Regions from separate parts of the Streptomyces sp. V1I1 genome, predicted to be linked through region 2. Evidence: riboswitches for the same ligand, from Rfam matches in the RefSeq annotation. Region 2 holds a riboswitch; each other region holds the start of a gene.
The links. A riboswitch is a leader RNA that binds a small molecule or an ion and turns the genes downstream of it on or off. The one in region 2 is predicted to bind thiamine pyrophosphate.
Positions count from the first base shown of each region.

Region 1 (7,802 bases), 1.9 Mb from region 2:
GCCCACTGTCCCGCGCCACGCGGTCGGCGCGCGGTCTGCGCCGGGTCCACCAGCTTCAGCGCGGTCTCCCGCCGCCGTACCGTCCGCGCGTGCACGGCGAGGATCGCGCCGACCGCGGCGAACTGCAGCAGCGTGAGCACCGCCGCCGTGGGCAGATCCAGCAGTTGAGCCGTCTGACGGTAGATCTCCACCTCAAGTGTGGAGAAGGCCGGCCCGCCGAGGATCAGTACGACGCCGAAGGAGGTGAAGGTGAACAGAAAGACCATCAGGGCGGCCGCTGCCACGGCGGGCGCGAGCGCGGGCAGCGTCACCCGCCGCCAGGCCGCGAACCGCCCGGCGCCCAGGACTCGCGCGGCCTCCTCCTGACGCGGGTCGAGTTGCGACCACAGGCCGCCCACGGTCCGTACGACCACCGCGTAGTTGAAGAAGACATGGGCGAGCAGGATCGCCCAGACGGTCGTGTCGAATCTGACGCCCCACAGCTCGTCGAGCAGTCCGCCGCGACCCAGCAGCGCCAGGAACGCCGTCCCTACGACGACGGTCGGCAGCACGAACGGAACGGTGACCACCGCCCGCAGCAGCCGCTTCCCGGGAAAGTCGAGGCGGGCGAAGACGTACGCACCGGGCAACGCGATCAGCAGGGTGAGCGTTGTGGAGGCGAGCGCCTGCCAGACGGTGAACCACAGCACCTGCTGAATGTCGGAGCGGCCCAGCACCTCGCCGATCCGCCCGAACTGCCATACCCCGTCGATCTCCAGACCGCGGCCGACGATCGCGACGACGGGATAGGCGAAGAAGACCGCGAAGAACGCGACGGGCCCGGCCATCAGCCCGAGCCGCGCCGCATTCCCGCGGACGGACCTGCTTACTTCAGCACGAGCGAGGACCACGACTGGACCCACTGCTCACGGTTCTTGGCGATCTTGTCAGGTGCGACGGTCTCCGGCTTGTCGACGACCGCGCCGAACTTGGTGAACAGCTCGGGCAGCTTCGCGTCCTTGACCACCGGGTTCACGAACATGTTGAGCGGCATGTCCTCCTGGAACTTCTTGGAGACCAGGAAGTCCAGCAGGGCCTTGCCGCCCGCCTCGTTCTTCGCGCCGTCGAGAAGACCCGCGAACTCCGTCTGACGGAAGCAGGTTCCGGTCGCGACGCCGGTGGGCGCCTCGGTCGGCTGCGGCTTGGCGAAGAGCACCTCCGCGGGCGGGCTGGAGGCGTACGAGACGACCAGCGGCCGGTCCGCCTTGGCCTTCTTACCACCGGCCGAACCGGAGAACTCCTCGTTGTACGCCTGCTCCCAGCCGTCGACGACCTTGACGCCGTTGGCCTTCAGCTTCTTCCAGTAGTCCTGCCAGCCTTCGTCGCCGTACCTGCCGACGCTGCCGAGGAGGAAGCCGAGACCGGGCGACGAGGTCGCGACATTCTCGGTGACGAGGAGGTTCTTGTACTCGGGCTTGATCAGGTCGTCGAAGGACTGCGGGGGCGCGAGCTTCTTGTCGGCGAAGTACTTCTTGTCGTAGTTGACGCAGATGTCGCCGGTGTCGACGGGCGTGACACGGTGCTTGTCCTTGTCGAGCTGCGCCTCGTCGGACACCTGGCCGAGGCCCTTGGCGGCGTACGGCGTGAACAGGTCGTTGTCGAGCGCCCGCGAAAGCAGGGTGTTGTCGACGCCGAAGAAGACATCGCCCTGCGGGGAGCCCTTGGTGAGGATCTCCTTGTTGAGGGCCGCGCCCGCGTCACCGCTTTTGAGCACCTTGACCGTGTAGCCGGTCTCCTGGGTGAACTCCTTCAGCACGGCCGGGGAGGCGGCGAAGGAGTCATGGCTGACGAGCGTCACGGTCTTGGACTTCGAGCCGCCGGTGGAGGAGTCCTCGGACTCCCCGCCGCAGGCCGCGAGGGTCGAGATGCCGAGAGCGGCGGCGACGGCGGTAACCGTCAACTTCTTGGTGGTGCTCACTGAAATTCCTCCTGGAGTGACCAGGAAGAGACGCGGCCCTGCTCACAATGTGAGCAGGGCGCAACAGCTTGAGTGGTGACCGAACTTCCTACCCAGAATGACCTGGGCAAGGTTCAGAGGGTCTGCGACCGCTGTGCTTGTTCATAGCGGTGGTCGCACTCTCAGCGCTGTGGCGCTCCCCTGTCGGAATATGTAAATGTCCGAGCCAAGATTACCGCTCGGAGGCCGCGAGCTGTCCGCACGCTCCGTCGATCTCCTGGCCACGGGTGTCGCGGACGGTGACGGGCACGCCATGGGCCGCGATGGCCTCCACGAACGCCTTCTCGTCCTCCGGGCGGGAGGCCGTCCACTTCGATCCCGGTGTCGGGTTGAGCGGGATCAGGTTCACATGGACCCGCTTGCCCTTGAGGAGGCGGCCCAGCAGATCGCCCCGCCATGCCTGGTCGTTGATGTCCCTGATCAGTGCGTACTCGATGGAGATGCGGCGGCCGGACTTCTCCGCGTACTCCCAGGCGGCGTCCAGCACCTCCCGTACCTTCCAGCGGGTGTTGACCGGGACCAGGGTGTCGCGCAGCTCGTCGTCCGGCGCGTGCAGCGAGACGGCCAGACGGCACTTGAAGCCCTCGTCGGCGAAGCGCAGCATCGCGGGAACCAGGCCGACGGTCGACACGGTGATGCCGCGCTGCGAGAGCCCGAGCCCGTCCGGCTCGGGGTCGGTGAGGCGGCGGATGGAGCCGACGACCCGCTTGTAGTTGGCGAGCGGCTCGCCCATACCCATGAAGACGATGTTGGACAGCCGCGCGGGCCCTCCCGGAACCTCGCCGTCACGCAGGGCGCGCATGCCGTCGACGATCTGGTGCACGATCTCGGCGGTCGACAGATTGCGGTCGAGCCCGGCCTGCCCGGTGGCACAGAAGGGACAGTTCATCCCGCAGCCGGCCTGGGACGAGATGCACATCGTCACCCGGTCCGGGTAGCGCATCAGGACGGATTCGACGAGCGTGCCGTCGTGCAGCCGCCACAGCGTCTTGCGGGTGGTGTCGTCGTCGCACGAGATGTGCCGGACGACCGACATCAGATCGGGCAGCAGCTCGGACGCGAGCTTCTCTCGCGCGGCGGCGGGGATGTCGGTCCACTGGGTGGGGTCGTGAGCGTACCGCGCGAAGTAGTGCTGCGAGAGTTGCTTGGCGCGGAACGGCTTCTCGCCGATCGCGGCGACGGCGTCCTTGCGCTCGGCGGGCGTGAGGTCGGCGAGGTGCCGCGGGGGCTTCTTGGCTCCGCGGGGCGCGACGAAAGTGAGTTCTCCGGGCTTGGGCATGGTGGTACCAGTGTCGCAGAGATACGAAGAAGGCCCGCCGCCTGTGGACAACGAGCCCCTCACGTATAAAAGCGCAGGTCAAATGGGTCAGCCGGACCCGACGAAGATCACCATCAGCAGCCACACCACCGGAGCCGTGGGCAACAGCGAATCCAGCCGGTCCATGATGCCGCCATGACCGGGCAGCAGCGTGCCCATGTCCTTGATGCCCAGGTCCCTCTTGATCATCGACTCGCCCAGATCGCCGAGCGTGGCGCTGACCGCGACCGCGAAGCCCAGCAGCAGACCCTGCCACCAGGTGCCGTCGTCGATGAGGAACTGCATGCACAGCGCACCCGCGCCCATCGCGAACGCCACCGCGCCGCCGAGGCCCTCGCGGGTCTTCCCCGGGCTGATGCGCGGCGCGAGCTTGTGCTTGCCGAAGCGCCAGCCGACGGCGTACGCACCCGTGTCGCTGACCACGGTCAGCACCAGGAAGGTGAGCACCCGCCACGGGCCGTCGTCCGCGGCGAGCATCAACGCGACGAAAGTTGCCAGGAAAGGAACGTAGAAAGCTGCGAAAACGCCCGCCGTGACGTCCTTCAGATAGCCCTCGGGAGGCTCCGTCATCCGCCAGACCAGCACCGCGAGCGCCGTGAGCGCCATGGCGACCCAGGCGCCCTCGGCGCCGCGCACATAACCGGCCACGACCATCGCCGCGGCGCCCACCGCGAGCGGCACCAGCGGGGCCTTGATCTGCTTCCGCTCCTCCAGCCGCGAAGTGAGTTCCCACAGCCCGACCACGACGGCGACCGCGATCACGCCGACGAACACGGCCTTGACGATGAAGAGCGACGCGACGATCACAGCACCAAGACCGACGCCGACCCCTATGGCCGCGCGCAGATCACGGCCGGCCCGTTTCTTCTGCGGCGGCTCGGGTGCCGACGGCGGGGTGGGCATGGGCTCCTGCGGAATCTCGTCGCGGAACAGGGGGCCACCCAGCCGAGCGGCCCCCCGGTCGCGGTCGTTGCTGTCGTCGCGGTGATCGCGGTCGTCGCGGTCTTCGGCGTCTCTACCTGCGTCGGGAAAGTCCGGCACGATGGGCATGGGCCGAGTCTGCTGTGCGTCATGCTCATCGTATGCGGGACCCGCCGGGGCAGGCCCCTGGTCGGGCGGTCCCCAGAAACCGGCTCTCGGCGGGGCCCCCCAGGAAGAGTCGTTCATCAGACCTCGAGCAGCTCGGCTTCCTTGTGCTTGAGCAGCTCGTCCACCTGCGAGACGTACTTCGCGGTGGTGTCGTCGAGCTCCTTCTCCCCGCGGCGGCCCTCGTCCTCGCCGACCTCGCCGTCCTTGATCAGCTTGTCGATGGTCTCCTTGGCCTTGCGGCGCACGGAGCGGATCGAGATCTTGGAGTCCTCGGCCTTGGTCTTGGCGACCTTGATGTACTCCTTGCGGCGGTCCTGCGTGAGCTCCGGGAACACCACCCGGATGATATTGCCGTCGTTGCTCGGGTTGACGCCGAGGTCGGAGTCGCGGATCGCCTGCTCGATGTTGCGCAGCGCGCTCTTGTCGAACGGAGTCACCACGGCCATCCGCGCCTCGGGAACCGAGAACGAGGCCAGCTGGTTGATCGGGGTCAACGCACCGTAGTAGTCCGCCACGATCTTGTTGAACATCGCCGGGTGCGCACGTCCGGTGCGGATCGCGGCGAAGTCATCCTTGGCGACCAGGACGGCCTTCTCCATCTTCTCCTCGGCCTCGAGGAGGGTCTCTTCGATCACCACTTGCTCCTGCGTGTCTTGAGTAGGCCCGGCGTCAAACTGGGCCGGCGGAACCCTGTGTCGCGTCTTCCCCTGCACGGTGTCCGACCGGCAGGACTTTGTCTATCCCTCGAGGGGGCGTCCCCCGAGGGACGTCCCCCGTGTCAGGCCCGGGTGCCCTGGTCGCTCACGAGCGTGCCGATCTTCTCACCCTTGACGGCCCGAGCGATATTGCCCTCGGCGAGCAGTTCGAAGACGAGGATCGGAAGAGCGTTGTCGCGGCAGAGCGTGATGGCCGTGGCGTCGGCGACCTTGAGGTTGCGGGAGAGCACCTCGCCGTACTCCAGCGCGTCGAACTTCACCGCGTCGGGGTTGGTCTTGGGGTCGGAGTCGTAGACCCCGTCGACGCCGTTCTTGCCCATCAGCAGGGCCTCGGCGTCGATCTCCAGGGCGCGCTGCGCCGCGGTGGTGTCGGTGGAGAAGTAGGGCATGCCCATACCGGCGCCGAAGATGACGACGCGGCCCTTCTCCAGGTGGCGTACTGCGCGCAGCGGGATGTACGGCTCCGCGACCTGCCCCATGGTGATGGCGGTCTGGACGCGGGAGTCGATGCCCTCCTTCTCCAGGAAGTCCTGGAGGGCGAGGCAGTTCATCACCGTGCCGAGCATGCCCATGTAGTCGGAGCGGGCCCGGTCCATACCGCGCTGCTGGAGCTCGGCCCCGCGGAAGAAGTTGCCGCCACCGATGACGACCGCGATCTGAGCACCGTCGCGGACAACCGCGGCGATCTCGCGCGCCATTGCGTGTACGACGTCGGGGTCTACGCCGAGCCCTCCACCGCCGGCAAAGGCCTCACCGGACAGCTTCAGCATGAAGCGCCCGACCTTCTTGACGTCGTGGTCGCTCTTGTCGTCGGCAGCCTGTTTGGCGTCCGCGCCCTTGTTCATGGAGATCTCCTCGTGCACATACGAAGAAGGCCATTGCCGTGGGTTACTGGTATCCCTGTCGGCAATGGCCTCCTCGTCAGATCTGCGGTCGTCCGGCGCGAGCGCGACCGGCGACTGCGTAAGGAACCCTAGCGGGCTCCCGTGTCGATCGCTTAACGGGTCAGATGCCGACCTTGATGCGCGCGAAGCGCTTCAGCGTGACACCCGCCTCGTCCAGAACCTTCTGGACGGACTTCTTGTTGTCGAGCGCGTACGGCTGGCCCAGGAGGGTGGCCTCCTTGAAGAAGCCGTTGACGCGACCCTCGACGATCTTCGGGAGGGCGGCCTCGGGCTTGCCCTCGGCGCGCGTGGTCTCCTCGGCGACGCGGCGCTCGGCCTCGACGACCTCGGCCGGGACGTCCTCACGGGAGAGGTACTTCGGCGCGAAGGCGGCGATGTGCTGCGCGATGCCCTTGGCGACGTCGGCGTTCTCCTTGTCGAGCTCGACGAGGACGCCGATCTGCGGCGGGAGGTCAGGCATGGTGCGGTGCATGTACGCGGCTACGTACCCACCGGTGAACTGCGCGAAGCGGTCCAGGACGATCTTCTCGCCGAGGTTGGCGTTGGCCTCGTCGACGTACGCCTGGACGGTCTTGCCGGGCTCGATCTCGGAGGCGAGCAGCGCCTCGATGTCGGCCGGGGAGGTCGCGGCGACGTGGGCGGCGAGCGCGCCCGCGACGGCCTGGAACTTGTCGCCCTTGGCGACGAAGTCCGTCTCGCACTTCAGCTCGACGAGGACACCGGAGGTGTTGACGTCCGAGATGAGGGAGACGACGGCGCCGTTCTCGGCGGAGCGGCCCTCGCGCTTGGCGACGCCCTTCTGGCCCTTGATGCGCAGAGCCTCGACGGCCTTGTCGACGTTACCGTCGGCCTCGTCCAGCGCCTTCTTACAGTCCATCATGCCGGCGCCGGTGAGCTCGCGGAGCTTCTTGACGTCAGCGGCGGTGTAGTTCGCCATGTCCTTGAATCTCTCTCGAAAGTCGAAAGTCGAAGATCTACGGGTGAGCGGCGGGGGCCGGTGCTTGTGGCACCGTCCCCCGCCGTCAACTACCGAACCTGAGCGGTCAGGCCTGCTCGGCGTCCGCGGCCGGCTTCTCGGCCTCGGCGGCCGGGGCCTCGGCGGCCGGGGCCTCGGCAGCCGGAGCCTCAGCAGCGGGGGCCTCAGCAGCGGCCTCAGCCGGCTTCTCGGCCTCGGCAGCGGCCGGAGCCTCGGCGTCGTCGGCCTTCTTCTCGCCCTCGAGGAGGTCGCGCTCCCACTCGGCGAGCGGCTCGCCGGCGGCCTTCTCGCCCGGCTTGGAGTCACCGGTGGCGACGCCGGAACGGGCGATGAGGCCCTCGGCGACGGCGTCGGCGATCACGCGGGTGAGCAGGGTGACGGAGCGGATCGCGTCGTCGTTGCCCGGGATCTTGTAGTCGACCTCGTCGGGGTCGCAGTTGGTGTCCAGGATCGCGACGACCGGGATGTGGAGCTTGCGCGCCTCACCGACGGCGATGTGCTCCTTCTTGGTGTCGACGATCCAGACGGCGCTGGGCACCTTCTGCATCTCGCGGATACCACCGAGGGTCTTCTCCAGCTTGGCCTTCTCGCGGGAGAGGACCAGGAGCTCCTTCTTGGTGAGGCCGGACGCGGCCACATCCTCGAAGTCGATCTGCTCAAGCTCCTTCAGACGCTGAAGGCGCTTGTAGACGGTGGAGAAGTTGGTGAGCATGCCGCCCAGCCAACGCTGGTTGACGTACGGCATACCAACGCGCGTCGCCTGCTCGGCGATGGCCTCCTGGGCCTGCTTCTTGGTGCCGAC
Region 1 is NZ_JAUSZH010000001.1:2,206,991-2,214,792, forward strand. It holds gene QFZ67_RS10510 (iron ABC transporter permease) at 1-827, opposite strand, end outside; gene QFZ67_RS10515 (thiamine ABC transporter substrate binding subunit) at 866-1,957, opposite strand; TPP riboswitch at 2,025-2,149, opposite strand; gene rlmN (23S rRNA (adenine(2503)-C(2))-methyltransferase RlmN) at 2,169-3,275, opposite strand; gene QFZ67_RS10525 (phosphatidate cytidylyltransferase) at 3,363-4,481, opposite strand; gene frr (ribosome recycling factor) at 4,481-5,038, opposite strand; gene pyrH (UMP kinase) at 5,182-5,964, opposite strand; gene tsf (translation elongation factor Ts) at 6,125-6,961, opposite strand; gene rpsB (30S ribosomal protein S2) at 7,068-7,802, opposite strand, start outside.
Region 1: another riboswitch for thiamine pyrophosphate. It lies ahead of QFZ67_RS10515 (thiamine ABC transporter substrate binding subunit); the one in region 2 lies ahead of thiC (phosphomethylpyrimidine synthase ThiC).

Region 2 (7,802 bases):
GGTCGGGCTGTACGCACTGGACGCCGGCGAGCTGGACCCGCAGCTGCCCCACCGCCAGGACGAGGTCTACTTCGTCGTCAGCGGCCGCGCCGCCGTCACGGTGGGGACGGAGACGACGCAGGTCGGACGCGGCAGCGTGGTCTACGTCCCGGCCGGAGTGGCCCACAAGTTCCATCACATCACCGAGGATCTGCGGGTGATGGTGGTCTTCTCTCCCCCTGAGAGCTGACCGGAAGCACCGCCGATCCCTAGGGGTTCGGTCAGGGGAGATCAAGGGCTCGCGGGCCCCCGCACACCACCCCCTCCCGCCTAGCATCGAGGCAGGAACCCAATGAAACGAGGTAAGGACGATGGCTGTGCGGGAAGTATTCGCGGGGATGCCGTGGTGGATCAAGTGGGTCGCGGTGCCCGTCATCGCCCTTGTCGTATTCGGAGGACTGATCACGAGCGTCGTCGGCTTTGTGATCGGACTGCTCTTCAAGATCCTTGTCTTCGTCGCCCTGGTCAGTGGACTCGTCTTTGTCGTACGGAAGTTCGTGTCGTCGTCGAGCTCACGCAGCGACTGGTAGCCCGTGCCCGTCCGGGCGTTAGCCCGGGCGGGGGAACGCTCCGACAAACCCCCACAGCCTCACGGGGACGGCCATTACAGTGACAACCCCGCTGCCGCCCCCACGGGAAATCCGCCCTTGGGAAGTACGCGCGGCGGGCCGCGGGGGCGGCCCCCGCAGGCGGGCGCGCTGCCCGTCACCATGCCTGGGGGTGACCTTTGGCCACGGCTACGAACGCTCCTGCCCCTACCCTGATCGTTTCGGTGCAACGGGTGATGAGGCTGCTGGAGGCCGTGAACTCCCATCCGGACGTGGCCCCCGCGAAGCAGCTCGCGCGCGAGGCGCTCGCGCACCGGCGGGACGCCATCGGAGTCCCGGTCTACTTCGCGGTCTACCGCGAGGGTGAGATCGAGATCGTCGCCGTCGCCGACACCCCGTATGCGCCCGCCGTCGCCGAGTGGGCCGACTTCCGTGAGACCGGACATGCCCATGCGCTCGGCCAGTGTCTGCTGAGCCAGCTCGACGAGCAGGGCCGCAGCGACCATCTGGACCGCCACCCCGTGCAGCTCGTCACCCCTTGTTCCGTAAGCGACCGGCGTGCGCTGCTGGAGCGGCTCGCGTCGACGGAGCGGATGCAAACGGTCGTGGAGCGACAGGAGTACGCGCTCGGTACCGTCTGTGCCGCCATTCCGATCACGGTCGGATCCGGTGCCGCCGTGATGGGCATTTCGCTCCCGCTCCACCAGGAAGAACGGTTGCTTCCTGCGGTCGAACAACTACGTGACGCCATCGGAGGACTTCTGGGCTCCATAGCGTTCTCTATCAGTATCTGAAGAATCACTCCTTGTGATCTGCCAGTCCTTACAGGACGATTACGTCAAAAGGCCATGGGGATCATTCCTGGCCGTTTTCAGCTGAGTTCTTCACTGCTTCATCTACTGCGGGGTACATGATGCGCGAGTCGGTCCAGGCCGAGGTCCTGATGAGTTTCCATGTCTCCGAGGAGCTCTCTTTCCGGATCCCGGTGGAGCTCCGGTACGAGACGGGGGATCCGTACGCGGTGCGGATGACCTTCCATCTGCCCGGCGATGCCCCTGTGACCTGGGCTTTCGGGCGCGAGTTGCTGCTGGACGGCATCAATGTGCCGAGCGGCGACGGTGATGTGCACATCGCTCCGACCGGTCAGGGGCTGTCCGACGTCGCCATCCGGCTCCAAGTCGGCGGCGACCGGGCGCTGTTCCGGGTGAGCGCGGCCCCGCTCGTGGCCTTCCTGGACCGCACCGACAAGCTGGTGCCGCTGGGGCAGGAGCGTACGCTCGCCGACTTCGAGGACAGTCTGGACGTGGCGCTCGGGCGCATCCTCGCCGAGGAGAACGCCGGCTGAGCAGTCGACGCCGCTACTTCTTGCGGCGGCGGCCCCTGCCGCCCCGAACCGGCGATCCACTCCGTGCCGGTGATTCGTCCGCCGCTGCGGTTCCCGGCCGGTCGGCGGAGACCACCAGGCTCGCGAGTGCGGTGGTCACCGGCACGGCGGCGACAAGTCCGATCGACCCCACCAGGGTCCGTACGATCTCCACCGCCACCAGCTCGCTGTTGGCCACCGTCCCCACACTGCTCTGCGCGATCGAGAAGAGCAGCAGCAGCGGCAACGCGGCGCCCGCGTAGGCCAGTACGAGAGTGTTGACGACGGAAGCGATGTGGTCCCGGCCGATCCTGATCCCGGCCCGGTAGAGCGCCCGTGGGCCCATGCCCGGGTCCGCCTGACGCAGTTCCCAGACCGCCGACGTCTGGGTCACCGTCACATCGTCGAGCACGCCGAGCGAGCCGATGATGATGCCGGCCAGCAGCAGACCGCTCATGTCGATGTTCGGATACAGACCGTGAATCAGACCGGTGTTGTCGTCGGTGTTGCCGGTCAGGCTCGCCCAGCCGATGAAGAGCGAGCCGAGCAGCCCGGTCAGCAGCAGCGAGATCAGCGTGCCGAGGACCGCGACCGATGTGCGAGCGGTGAGGCCGTGGCACAGATAGAGCGAGACCAGCATGATGGCGCTCGCCCCGATCACCGCGACGATCAGCGGATTCGAGCCCTGCAGGATCGCGGGCAGGATGAACAGGGTCAGTACGGCGAACGAGACGGCCAGTGCGATCAGCGCCATCACGCCGCGCATCCGTCCCACCAGCACCACCGCGAGCGCGAAGATCCCGGCCAGCAGCAGCATCGGGAACTGACGGTCCACATCGGTCACGGAGTACTGCAGGTCACGGGGTGCGTCAGGGGCGTACGCCACCACCACGCCCTGGCCCTTGTCCAACTGCCGCGGCGCGTCCGGCTGGACGATCTCGGTGAACGTACGGCCCTTGTCCTTGCCGCTGGTGACCTCGATCGTCGCCTTCTCGCAGCTGCCGCGCTGGGCATTGACCGCCTCGCGCCCCTCGGGCGTGGAGGTGTCGCCGGTCGGCGGGACCTGCGCGGCGTTCACGTCCTTGCAGTTGACCTTGTCGACCTGCACCACCTTGCCCTGCTCGGTCTGCCGGTCGAAACCGACACCGGTGCGCTCATGCCCGGGCGCACCGCCCGGCCAGAGCACGACAAGGCCCACGATGACCGCGGTGGCGAAAGGAATCAGCACGGCGGCGATGACCTTGCGGAGATGCTGTGAGACAGGCGCGGCGGGCCCATGGCTGTGCGAGTGGCCGTGGGGTTCGGGCGTCTGCGGCGAGGGGGTCGGCGAGTAGGTCACCGACCGATCATCGCAAGAACGAGGGGGGCCCTCTGTTCAGCGCGCCAGAAATGACGCTAGCGTGGTGTCACCTTTGCACACGCGGGAGCTCGGAGCACCGGGCTGAGAGGGCGCTGACCTCCGCATTCGCCGACTGGCCGAAGCCAGTACGCCGATTACGGAAGCCGCTGCGTCGACCGCCGAACCTGTTACCGGGTAATGCCGGCGTAGGGAGTAGGTCTCATGACCGTATCGGACGCACGCACGCCTGCCTCGAATCAGAACGACGAGGGCGGGAAGTCCATCGGCTGGCACAAGGGATACGTCGAGGGCTCGCGCCCCGACCTCCGGGTGCCGGTCCGCCAGGTGCACCTCACCAACGGCAAGGACGTGACGCTGTACGACACGTCCGGCCCGTACACCGACCCCACCGTCGAGACCGACGTCCGCCGCGGCCTGCCGCCGCTGCGGGAGAACTGGATCATCGGCCGCGGCGACACCGAGGAGTACGCGGGGCGCCCGGTCCACCCCGAGGACGACGGGATCAAGCACACCTCGCCGAGGGGCGGTCTGCGCAACCTCGACGCGGTCTTCCCGGGCCGCCCGCGCCAGCCCCGACGGGGCCGGGCCGGACAGGCGGTGACGCAGCTCGCGTACGCCCGCCGTGGCGAGATCACGCCGGAGATGGAGTACGTCGCGATCCGCGAGAACGTCTCCCCCGAGGTGGTACGCGAGGAGATCGCGGCGGGCCGGGCCGTCCTGCCTGCCAACGTCAACCACCCCGAGATCGAGCCGATGATCATCGGCAAGCGGTTCCTGGTGAAGGTCAACGCCAACATCGGCAACTCCGCTGTCACCTCCTCCATCGAGGAGGAGGTCGAGAAGATGACCTGGGCGACGCGCTGGGGCGCGGACACGGTCATGGACCTTTCCACCGGCCGCAACATCCACACGACCCGTGAATGGGTGCTGCGCAACTCCCCCGTGCCGATCGGCACCGTGCCGCTCTACCAGGCGCTCGAGAAGGTCGACGGCAAGGCCGAGGAGCTGACCTGGGAGGTCTACAAGGACACGGTCATCGAGCAGGCCGAGCAGGGTGTCGACTACATGACGGTCCACGCGGGCGTGCTGCTGCGGTATGTGCCGCTGACGGCCCGCCGCAAGACCGGCATCGTCTCGCGCGGCGGCTCGATCATGGCGGCCTGGTGCCTGGCGCACCACAAGGAGTCGTTCCTGTACGAGAACTTCGAGGAGCTCTGCGAGATCCTCGCCTCGTACGACGTGACGTACTCCCTCGGCGACGGTCTGCGGCCCGGCTCGATCGCGGACGCCAACGACGAGGCGCAGTTCGCGGAGTTGCGCACGCTCGGGGAACTCAACTCCATCGCCAAGCGTTTCAATGTGCAGACGATGATCGAAGGACCCGGTCACGTCCCGATGCACAAGATCAAGGAGAACATCGACCTCCAGCAGGAGATCTGCGAGGAGGCCCCCTTCTATACGCTCGGCCCGCTCACCACGGACGTGGCTCCGGCGTATGACCACATCACCTCCGGCATCGGGGCGGCGATGATCGCCTGGTGGGGCACGGCGATGCTCTGCTACGTCACGCCCAAGGAACACCTGGGCCTGCCCAACCGTGATGACGTGAAGACCGGCGTCATCACCTACAAGATCGCGGCGCATGCGGCAGATCTCGCCAAGGGGCACCCGGGTGCGCAGGAGTGGGACGACGCGCTGTCCGACGCGCGCTTCGAGTTCCGGTGGGAGGACCAGTTCAATCTGGCCCTCGACCCGGACACGGCACGGGAGTTCCACGACGAGACGCTCCCGGCGGAGCCGGCGAAGACCGCGCACTTCTGCTCGATGTGCGGCCCGAAGTTCTGCAGCATGAAGATCTCGCAGGACATCCGGCGGCGGCACGGCGGCTCGCAGCAGTCCGAGCAGTCCCAGCAGTCTCAGCGGGAGATCGAGGACGGCATGGCGGAGAAGTCCAAGGAGTTCGCCGCCGCGGGCAACCGCGTCTATCTTCCGATCGCGGAATGACGGCGGAGTGATCTCGCAATGACGTGCCGCCACGAGCGCCGGCCGGGGCTCACTCCGGCTGGTGCTCGGGGCCGCCGAATTCCGGGCTGGTGAAGTCCGGGCTGGTGAAGGTGGGCCGCTGTCCCGCTGTCGAGCCCTCGCTCGGGCTTGAGTAGTCCGGGCCGCTGTAGCCGATCTTGGGGATACGGCTCACATGGCGCGGCGGGTCCGCGGAGGTCGGGTCGGCGCTGGGGTCCGCCAGCGCTGCCCGCAGGAAGGGCAGCAGTCCGCGCTCCAGCAGGGCGTGCCGCCAGGCTTCCTTGGCCCGCGCCACCTCGTCGGGCAGCTCGCCCGTCGACTCCTCGGCCGGGACTTGTGTCGCGCCGTTGCGCAGGGCGGTGAGCAGCAGCCCGATCGCGGCGACCAGGATGGCGGCCGCCGTGAGAGCCCCGAAGAACCAGCCCGCGGAAACCAGGGCCTCCGCGAACGACGGCGTGGGGCTGAGCATCTTCAGGATGTAGCCGACCAGCAGGAAGATCACCGCGGCCGTCCCGGCGAGCACCGGGGCGAGCACGGCTATGACGGCGGCGAACCCCGCGCCGCGTTCGGAGGCCTCGCCGACGGCGGGGGACAGCACGGAGTTGTGCATGGAGGCGGTGGCCGCGGGGCTTCGCATCTCCTCGCGGACCTTTGTGTAGTACTCGTACTCGGCAGCGGCGGCGGTGGTGATCAGTGCCGTCGCGTTCAGGGCCATCGTGCGCAGCTGTTCGGTGTTCAGGCGCTGCCCCACGGCAGCGAGATCCGGACGGTCATGGGCGTTGCGCAGTGCGTCGTCGAGGATGCGCTCGTACTCGGCGCGGTCCTCGGTCAGCAGGTGCGGAGCGCTGTTCATCTGCATCCCCCGATGCTCCGTAGGGCCGGATTGCCCGCATCGACCGGGCGGTTGGGCAGAAACGGAGGAGAGCCTGCTACGGATAAGCCGATGGTAGAGCGGTTACGGCACGGGGTGACAGGGGGTTTGAGTAAATCGCCTGTCGGGCTTGGATCAGTTGGACAGGGGAAGCTGGACGACAAGGAGCTTTCCAGCCATGGTCACGCCGCCGTCCATGGCGATCGCCAGGCCGTCCGCGTACACATGCGGGCCCTCGACGACCGGGCGCGCGTCGTCCTCGCCGTCCTCGGTGCCCACCTCGCCCAGCAGATACGGAATGGGGCTGTGGCCGTGCACGACGCGGCGGCCGCCGTAGGCGGTGAGCAGTTCGCGTACGGCCTGCGGCCCAGCGTCGTCGCGGAAGGCGAAACGCTTGGTGAACTTGCGAAACAGGTCCCAGCACTCGTCGGCGTCATTTCGGGTGAGGATCGCGTGGACGGTGTCGTTGACGTCCTCGATGGTGTCGCCGTACTCCAGATAGGCGGTGGTGTCGGAGTGCATCAGCAGATGCTCGTCCTCCTCGATCACCGCGTCGAGGCGTGCCATCCACTGCAGATGGACGTCCTGCAGCCGGTCCATGTCGGTCTTCTGGCCGCCGTTGAGCAGCCAGGCGGCCTGGAAGGTGGCGGTGCCTGCACCGGAGTTGACGGGGGTGTCGCCGAATCGCTTCGCGCCGAGCAGCAGCAGTTCGTGATTGCCCATCAGAGCCTTGCAGTAGCCGCCGGCTGCCGCGGCCTCGGCGGAGAGCCGCATGACGAGGTCGATGACGCCGATGCCGTCGGGGCCGCGGTCGGTGAAGTCGCCGAGGAACCAGAGGCGTGCATGGTCCGCGGCCCAGTGGCCGTCGGCGTCGATGAGGCCCTGTTCGGCCAGGGCCTCGACGAGTTCGTCGAGATAGCCGTGGACGTCGCCGACGACATAGAGCGGGCCGAGGCCTTCGGGGGTGGGCGTCTCGTCCGGTGTGACCTGCACCTGGACGGTGTCGCCCGGACCGCCGCGGCCGATCACCGGCAGATCGCGCGCGGTGGGGGTGTAGCCGTCCGGAGCCTCGCCCTCCGGGACGGCGTTGCCGGGGTGGGCGGACTCCGGGGATTCCGGGGACTGCTGCGTCGGCTGCGTGTGCGACGGCACCTGCTCCCGCGAAGGCACCTGCTCGTGCGGCGTAGTAGCCGGGTGCTCCTGCGGCGGCAGCTGCGAGTGTGCGGGAATTTGCGGATGCGCCGGAACCTGCGACTGCACGGGAACCTGCGACTGCACGGGAACCTGCGCGTACGGCGGAACGCGGAAGTCGCGCAATGTTGCCGTCCGCACCACGGGTCCTTGACCGGCCCCCTGAGTCATCGACCCCTCCACACCGTCGCGCCGCCGTTCACCTCTCGGCCCAGCCTGGTCGGGGTGGTCCGCGGTGTCGTCCGCCCATCATAGGAATGAGGTCCGCGCTGTGTGACGCACCAGGGGTGGTGAATCCGGTTGCACCCCTGGTTCGCCGGTTGTTTCGTCCTGATTGGGAAGATCTAGTCCGATGAAGGGGATCGCGGGGGGCTGACAGTCGTCCGCGAAGGGCGGCGCTGCGAGGAC
Region 2 is NZ_JAUSZH010000001.1:4,156,816-4,164,617, forward strand. It holds gene QFZ67_RS19530 (cupin domain-containing protein) at 1-229, shown strand, start outside; gene QFZ67_RS19535 (DUF5326 family protein) at 357-569, shown strand; gene QFZ67_RS19540 (IclR family transcriptional regulator C-terminal domain-containing protein) at 767-1,381, shown strand; gene QFZ67_RS19545 (SsgA family sporulation/cell division regulator) at 1,501-1,932, shown strand; gene QFZ67_RS19550 (YibE/F family protein) at 1,946-3,289, opposite strand; TPP riboswitch at 3,361-3,519, shown strand; gene thiC (phosphomethylpyrimidine synthase ThiC) at 3,512-5,314, shown strand; gene QFZ67_RS19560 (hypothetical protein) at 5,364-6,191, opposite strand; gene QFZ67_RS19565 (metallophosphoesterase) at 6,339-7,565, opposite strand; gene QFZ67_RS19570 (LacI family DNA-binding transcriptional regulator) at 7,739-7,802, opposite strand, start outside.

Region 3 (7,802 bases), 2.1 Mb from region 2:
CCTCGCCCGCCGTGAAGCAGCCCGCCGTATTGGGCAGGACGCGGATGTTCAGCTTCTCCAGGACGGACAGCACGGAGCCCTGGACGGTCGGGTCGAGGCGGCGCATCGCGACGGTGGTGAGTTCGGTGCCGCTCGCGACGAGGGAGCGTTCGAGTACGTCGAGGCTGGGCGCCCCGCCCGTACCCATGATCAGGCGGGAGTTGAACGTGGTGCCGCCGATGGTGAGACGGTCGTCGGCCATGCCGGTCAGCCTCCCTGCACTGCGGTGAGGACTTCGACGCGGTCGCCGTCGTCAAGGAGGGTGCCGGACCACTGGCTGCGCGGGACGACCGCTTCGTTGACCGCGGCCGCGACCCCGGTAGCGGCCGCGGTGAGGTTCGCCACCAGGGTGTCCAGGGTGGTTCCGGTGGCGAGCGCACGGGACTCGCCGTTGACGGAGACGTTCAGGACGTTCATGCGGGCTGCTCCTGGGGCACGGGGGAGAAGCGGCGAGGAGTGAAGGGGCGGGGCCTCGTCCGGCAGCTCGCCGGTGACCAGCACGGCGGCCATCACATCGCCGGTCACGGGCGTGAGGAGCACCCCGTTGCGGTGATGGCCGGTGGCCACGTGCAGGCCGGACAGGGCGGTCGGGCCCAGCAGCGGGGCGTTGTCCGGGGAGCCGGGGCGCAGACCCGCGCGGGTCTCGGTGAGCGGCAGCTCCGTGATGCCGGGCACCAGCTCGTGCGCGTCGCGCAGCAGCTCGTACACCCCGCCGGCGGTGACCGTGGTGTCCCAGCCGAGCTCTTCGCTGGTCGCGCCGACGACCAGCTCGCCGTTCTCGCGCGGCACCAGATAGACGTGGCTGCCGCGTACCACGGCCCGTACGGTCCGGGAGAGGAAGGGTGCGTACGCAGGGGGCACGGTGAGCCGCAGAACCTGGCCCTTCACCGGCCGTACGGGAGGCAGCACATCCGCCGGCACACCGTCGAGACTGCCGCTGAGCGAGCCGCCCGCGAGGACGACCTGGTCCGCGGTGAGCTCGCCGGCATCCCTCAGCACTGCTCCGGCCGCCCGGTCCCGAACCACCGAGAGACGCTCCGCCCAGCCGCGGTGGAAGACCACCCCGGCCCGCTCGCAGGCCGTCACCAGCGCCGCGGCCAGCCGCCGCGGATCGACCTGGTGATCGCCGTCGACCCGCAGGCCCCCGCGTACGCCCGGCGCGAGCATCGGCTCCAGACGGCGGCATTCGCGCCCGGCCAGCCACTCCGACTCCAGGCCGGACCGGCGCTGCAGGGCGTGCAGTTCACGCAGGTGCGCGCGGTCGTCGGCGTCGAGCGCGACGGCCAGCGTGCCGCATGCGCGGTAGCCGACACGCTGCCCGCTCGCCTGCTCGAGCTCGGCGACGAACGCCGGATAGCGCCGGGCGGACTCCACGTTGAGGCCGAGCAGCGTCTGCTCGCCGTAGTGCAGTTCGGTGACGGCGGCGAGCATGCCCGCCGCGACCTGTGCGGCCCCGCCGCCCGGCTCCGGATCGACGACGGCGACGCGCAGTCCGCGCTGCGCCGCACGCCAGGCCGTGACCAGGCCGATGATTCCGCCCCCGACGACGAGGACATCTGATGTACGAGACATGGGCGTCCAGCCCCTCCCTTCGCCGGCATGACCCGGATCAGGTTCGTACGGTCGGAGGCCGTCCAGCCTCCCTCTCAGCCCGGTGCGTCCGGGCTCCCGCGAGTGCCTTACGGTGGCCACCCTAACCCCAGCCCTCAACTCGCAGTAAGGGAGCAGCAGCTGTGGCACGGTCGCTCGACGGACTTGTACTCTCGCCGGTCGCCGACCAGGCTCCGGGCCAGGTGGGGACCCGCACCCGGTTCACGTACCACGAGCGGGACGGCCGGATCTGGGCCGAGTACGAGGGCGGCGACGTGGTCCGCGGCCACCTTGTGGGGACGCGGGAGGGCGACCGGCTGGACTTCCGGTACGTCCAGCTGAAGACGGACGGCCGGACGGCCTCCGGGCACTGTGTCTCGACGGTGGTCGAGCTCGAGGACGGGCGAGTCCGCCTGGAGGAGACCTGGGAGTGGGAGTCTCAGGAGGGCAGCGGGACGAGCGTTGTCGAGCAGCCGGTTACCTGACGGGGTGTCAGATGCGTAAGGTTGTCGGGTGAGCGAGCAGCAGACAGCACAGGGCGTGCGGCGCGTGGTCGTCGTCGGCGCGGGGATGGCCGGCGTGCAGACCGCCGTGGCCCTGCGCGAACAGGGCTTCCCGGGCCCGGTCACCGTGATCGGCGCCGAGCCCCACCAGCCGTACGACAGGCCCCCCCTCTCCAAGGCGATCCTGCTCGGCAAGGCGGAGGGGTCGGCCTTCGAGCTCGACTTCGAGGCGCTCGACATCGAACTGCGGCTGGGCTGCGAGGTGACCGGCGTACGCCCGCAGGCGCACGAGCTGGACACCGAGGCGGGACCCGTCCCGTACGACGTCCTTGTCATTGCCAGCGGCGCGGAGCCGATCACGCTGCCCGGCGCCGAAGGCGTCCCGGGCGTCCATCTGCTGCGCACCCTCGACGACGCCGCCCGACTGCGCCCCGTCCTCGCGCGGCAGCATGACATCGTGGTCGTCGGCGCGGGCTGGATCGGCGCGGAGTTCGCGACAGCCGCCCGCGAGACGGGCTGCGCGGTCACCGTCGTCGAGGCCGCCGACCGCCCCCTCGCGTACGCCCTGCCCGCAGAGGTCGCCGCCCCGATGGCCGACTGGTACGCGGAGTACGGCGTCGAGCTTCTGACCCACGCGCGCGTGGCCGACGTCGAGCCCGGCACGGTGATCCTCGCGGACGGCCGGCAGCTCCCGGCCGGGGCGGTGGTCGTCGGCATCGGCGCACGCCCCGCCACCGGCTGGCTCGCCGGCTCGGGCATCGCGCTGGGCCCGGACGGAGCAATCACCGCCGACGAGCATCTGCGCACCTCGCTGCCCGATGTGTACGCCGTCGGGGACTGCGCCTCCTTCCCGTCCGGCCGCTACGGCGAGCGGCTGCTCGTGCACCACTGGGACAACGCCCTGCACGGGCCGCGCACGGTCGCCGCCAATATCGTCGCGAGCACACTGGGGCAGCCGCTGGAGGTCTACGACCCGGTGCCGTACTTCTGGTCCGAGCAGTTCGGGCGCTTTGTGCAGTACGCGGGCCATCACCCGGCCGCCGACACGGCGGTGTGGCGGGGCAATCCGGCGGACGCCGCGTGGTCGGTGCTGTGGCTGCGTGAGGGCACGCTGGTCGCGCTCCTCGCCGTCGGCCGGGCCCGCGATCTGGCGCAAGGGCGCAAGCTCATCCTGGCCGGCGCGCGGCTGGATCCGGACATCGCCGCCGATCCCTCCGTCCCTCTGAAGGCGGCGGCTGTCCAGGGCTGAATGCGGGCTGCTGTCCAGGGTCCGGCTACCGACTGTCAGTCCGGGATGGCACGCTTGTCCTGTGACCGAGATTGACGCAAAGATCGATGCTCTCGTCCCCGCCTGGCTCCACCTTCCCGACATCGCGGAAATGCTCGATGTCGAGGTGACACGCGTACGGCAGCTGGTCAAGGAGGGCCAGCTGATCGCCGTGCGCCGTGGTGAGAACCGCGCGCTTCAGGTGCCTGCCGCCTTCATCGACGGCAACAAGGTGGTCAAGGGTCTCGCCGGGACCCTGACGCTCCTGAAGGACGACGGCTTCACCGACGAAGAGATGCTTGAGTGGCTCTTCACCCCCGACCCGACCCTGCCGGGCACGCCCGCGCAGGCGCTCAGCGAGAATCGCGGCACGGAGGTGAAGCGCCGGGCCCAGGCGCTCGCCGTCTGATGTCCTGAAGACAACACCACGCGGTGTGCGGGCAGGGGGGCCAGTGGTTCCTGCCCGCACACCGCCGACCCACCCCGGGGGGAACACTCATGTCCACGGCTCGTGCGCTGCTGTCCGACGCCCGGCTCTATCTGTGCACGGACGCCCGCAGGCAGCAGGGCGACCTCGCCGGGTTCCTCGACGCCGTGCTCTCCTCGGGGGTCGACATCGTGCAGCTGCGCGACAAGGGCATGGAGGCCGCCGAGGAGCTGGAGCACCTCCAGGTCTTCGCCGACGCCTGCCGCAGGCACGGCAAGCTGCTCGCCGTGAACGACCGCGCGGACGTGGGCCATGCCATCGGCTCCGACGTGCTGCATCTGGGGCAGGGCGATCTGCCGGTCCCGGCCGCCCGCGCGATCCTCGGCGACGAGGTGCTCATAGGCCGCTCCACGCACGCCGAGTCCGAGGTCGACGCGGCCGTCGCCGAGCCCGGCGTGGACTACTTCTGTACCGGCCCCTGCTGGCCCACCCCGACCAAGCCCGGGCGCTACGCCCCCGGACTCGGCCTCGTGCGGTATGCGGCGGGGCTTGAGACCGACCGGCCGTGGTTCGCGATCGGCGGGATCGACGCGGGCAACCTCGACGAGGTGCTGGACGCGGGCGCGCGCAGGATCGTCGTCGTGCGGGCGATCACCGAGGCCGACGACCCGGCAGCGGCGACGGCGTCCCTCGCCAAGCGGGTGCGGGAGCGTATTCGATAACTGTCCGAAGGGTGGACAGTAACCCGGCAAATTCGGACATATTTCCTCCGTTCGGTTGGGTGACCGGCGCGCCCTGGATAGCCTGCGGGTATGGCCCTCGGTACAGCTTCGACCAGGACGGATCGCGCACGGACCGTGCGCGAGCTTCTTGCAACCGGCAAAACTTCCTACTCCTTCGAGTTCTGGGCGCCCAAGACCGAGAAGGGTGAGCGGAACCTCTGGAATGCGCTCCGCAGGGTCGAGGCGGTCGCCCCCAACTTCGTCTCCGTGACCTATGGCGCCGGCGGCTCGACGCGCGCCGGCACGGTCAAGGCCACCCAGCAGATCGCCGCCGACACCACTCTGACGCCCGTCGCGCACCTCACCGCGGTGGACCACTCCATCGCCGAACTGCGCAACATGATCGGCCAGTACGCCGACGCCGGGATCCGCAACATCCTCGCCGTCCGGGGCGACCCGCCCGGCGACCCGATGGGCGAGTGGGTCAAGCACCCCGAGGGCGTGCGGTACGCCGCCGAGCTGGTCCGGCTGATCAAGGAGTCCGGTGACTTCTGCGTCGGCGTAGCGGCCTTCCCCGAGATGCATCCGCGCTCGGAGGACTGGGACACCGATATCCGCCACTTCGTGGACAAGTGCCGGGCCGGCGCCGACTACGCGATCACGCAGATGTTCTTCAGGCCCGAGGACTATCTGCGGCTGCGCGACCGGGTCGCGGCCACGGGCTGCGAGACCCCGATCATCCCCGAGATCATGCCCGTCACCAGCGTCAAGCAGCTCGAGCGGTTTGCGCAGCTCAGCAATGCCGCGTTCCCGCCGGATCTGAAAGAGAGGATCCTCACCGCCAAGGACGATCCGGCCGCTGTACGCTCCATTGGCATCGAGTTCGCGACGGAGTTCTGCGCAGGGCTGCTCTCCGAGGGAGTCCCCGGACTGCACTTCATTACGCTCAACAACTCCACGGCGACGCTGGAAATCTACGAGAATCTCGGACTGCACGAGCAGTCGTGATCGGTCGTACCCGCCCCGACCCGGGGCGACGGCCGTAGGAGAGGGGCGGGCATGGGCTGGACGGTCCTCTATATCGCGTTCGGTGTCGTCGCGCTGTGGCTGCTCGGTGAGGTGCTGCTGCAGTACAAGGCGCGGCTGCGCTGGCGACTTCTCGCCTTCGTCGGATTCCTCGGCGTGGTCTTCGGCGTCCTGCTGCCCTCCGTCGTGGTGATCGCGGTCGGCGCGATCGCCTTCGCCGTCGGCCAGACGTATGTCACGCTCTCCTTCCGCCGCGGCTTCTCCACGGGCTGGGCGCTCGGCGGAAGCCCGGGCGTGAGCCCCCGCCGCAAGTCGGGCGCCAAGTCGGGGGCGGCTTCGCGCGAGCCCTCGCTGGAGGTCACCGACCTCTCCTACGAGCCCGCCGCGCCGTACGAGCCCGACCCGTATGAACCCGACCCGTACGAGCCCGCCGCGTCGGCGCCGCAGCGGGAACCGGTCTACGAGCCGCAGCCGCTCCCGGACGACACCGGGCAGTATGGCGTGTACAGCGACGCCGCCTATGCGGCCCAGCAGCAGGACCAGAGCCAGAACTACGCACAGTACGGCGGCTCGTACGACAGCTACTCCGGCTACGGGCAGCAGCAGCCGGCGGGCCAGGACAGCTATGCCGGGCAGTACGACTACGGCACAGGACAGCAGCAGTACGCCGCGTACTCCGATCCGTATGTGGGCGGCCAGCAGTACAACACGTACGAGACGTACGACGGTTACGGCGGCCAGCAGCAGTACGCCGACCCGTACGCCCAGAACCAGTACAGCGAGACGCCGCCCGGCGGGGTGTGGGTGCCGCAGCAGCGCGACGGCGAGCAGGAAGCGCCGCCGATGCCGCAGGAGCAGCCCTCCCCCTACGGCTACGACGCCGGGTACAATGAGCAGCAGTACCGCTACTGACAACCGGATGCTGACATCCGGTTACCGGCGGCTGGTTACTGACAGCCGGTAACTGGGAGCCCGCTACCGGGAGCCGCGGAAGTCCGCGCCCTCCACGATCAGCCCGGCCACCAGTGCCCCCGACATTCCCGCGTGCGCAAGACCGCCGCCCGGGTGCGCGCGGCCGCCCACCAGATACAGGCCGGGCAGCCGTGTGCTGTTCGCCGGATGCAGACAGCGTCCGCCCTCCCCGGCGAGCGCGGGCGCGGGCAGCGGTCCCGTCTCGGCGGGCGTCAGGGTCTCGTGCCACAGCAGGCGCTCGCGTATCTCCGGTACGGCCGCGGACCCGGCGTCGATCAGCACCTCGGCGTACCCCTCGCGCAGCGACGCGTCGGTCCAGTCGGCCGGGCCGCCGTGCCCCATGACCGTCGCGGAGAGGGTGATCGCCTCGTGCTCGTCGTCGGGGCGGGTGCGGGGATCGTCGGGCCGCAGCACGGTGACGGTGGGCCGCTCGGCCGTCCGCCCGCCGAAGACCGCGGCCGCCTCCGCCCCGGCGTCGGGGGAGTGCACCACGCTCCGGTGGACGGCCGATGCGGGCCGCGCCCCACGCAGGGCGAGCAGCACGGTGAACCTGCCAGGCAACTGCCCGCCGCCGGCGCCCTGTTGAGGCCGTACGTCGCCGTCCCGCCACAGCTCGTGCCCGACGAGATCCGGAGCCTCGGCGCCCGCCACCACATGGTCGGCCTCGGCGACGGTGCCCCCGGCGAGCTCGACTCCCGCCGCCCGCCCGTCCTTCTCGACGATCCGGGTCACCTCGGACCTGAAGACGAACTCCACCCTGCGGGCCAGACACCGCTCGTAGACCGCGCGTGCCAGCTCGCGCATCCCGCCCTCGACGTACCAACTGCCGAAGGTCTGCTCCATGTACGGCAGCAGGGCGGCGCTCGCCGGGGCGCGCCGGGGATCCAGGCCGTACGCCAGGGCGTACCCCTCGAGCAGTGCCGCAAGCCGCGGTTCCGCAAGCTCCCACGCGGCGACCTCGGAGACCGTGGAGGCCTGCCGGGCGCGCAGCAGCCTGCGCTGACGCGGTGCGGGATACGGATCGCGCTTCAGCACCTGCCAGTCGGCCCACAGCGGCTCTTCGAGCAGTGGCCGCCGGGAACGGTCCCAGGCGTCCCTGGCCCGCCCGAGGAACGCGCCCCACCGCTCGCCCGCCCCTGCGCCCAGCGCGGCTTCGAGCGCGGTGACGATGCCGGCCCGCGAGGCGTTCGGCAGGGACACCTCGCTGCCGTCGGCGAACACATGCCGGCTCGACGGGTCCACCTGGACCAGCCCGA
Region 3 is NZ_JAUSZH010000001.1:6,211,010-6,218,811, forward strand. It holds gene QFZ67_RS29080 (thiazole synthase) at 1-241, opposite strand, end outside; gene thiS (sulfur carrier protein ThiS) at 247-456, opposite strand; partial or broken gene thiO (glycine oxidase ThiO) at 453-1,611, opposite strand; TPP riboswitch at 1,609-1,721, opposite strand; gene QFZ67_RS29095 (hypothetical protein) at 1,773-2,114, shown strand; gene QFZ67_RS29100 (NAD(P)/FAD-dependent oxidoreductase) at 2,200-3,381, shown strand; gene QFZ67_RS29105 (Rv2175c family DNA-binding protein) at 3,443-3,808, shown strand; gene thiE (thiamine phosphate synthase) at 3,898-4,548, shown strand; gene metF (methylenetetrahydrofolate reductase [NAD(P)H]) at 4,639-5,556, shown strand; gene QFZ67_RS29120 (hypothetical protein) at 5,608-6,486, shown strand; gene QFZ67_RS29125 (NAD(P)/FAD-dependent oxidoreductase) at 6,550-7,802, opposite strand, start outside.
Region 3: another riboswitch for thiamine pyrophosphate. It lies ahead of thiO (glycine oxidase ThiO); the one in region 2 lies ahead of thiC (phosphomethylpyrimidine synthase ThiC).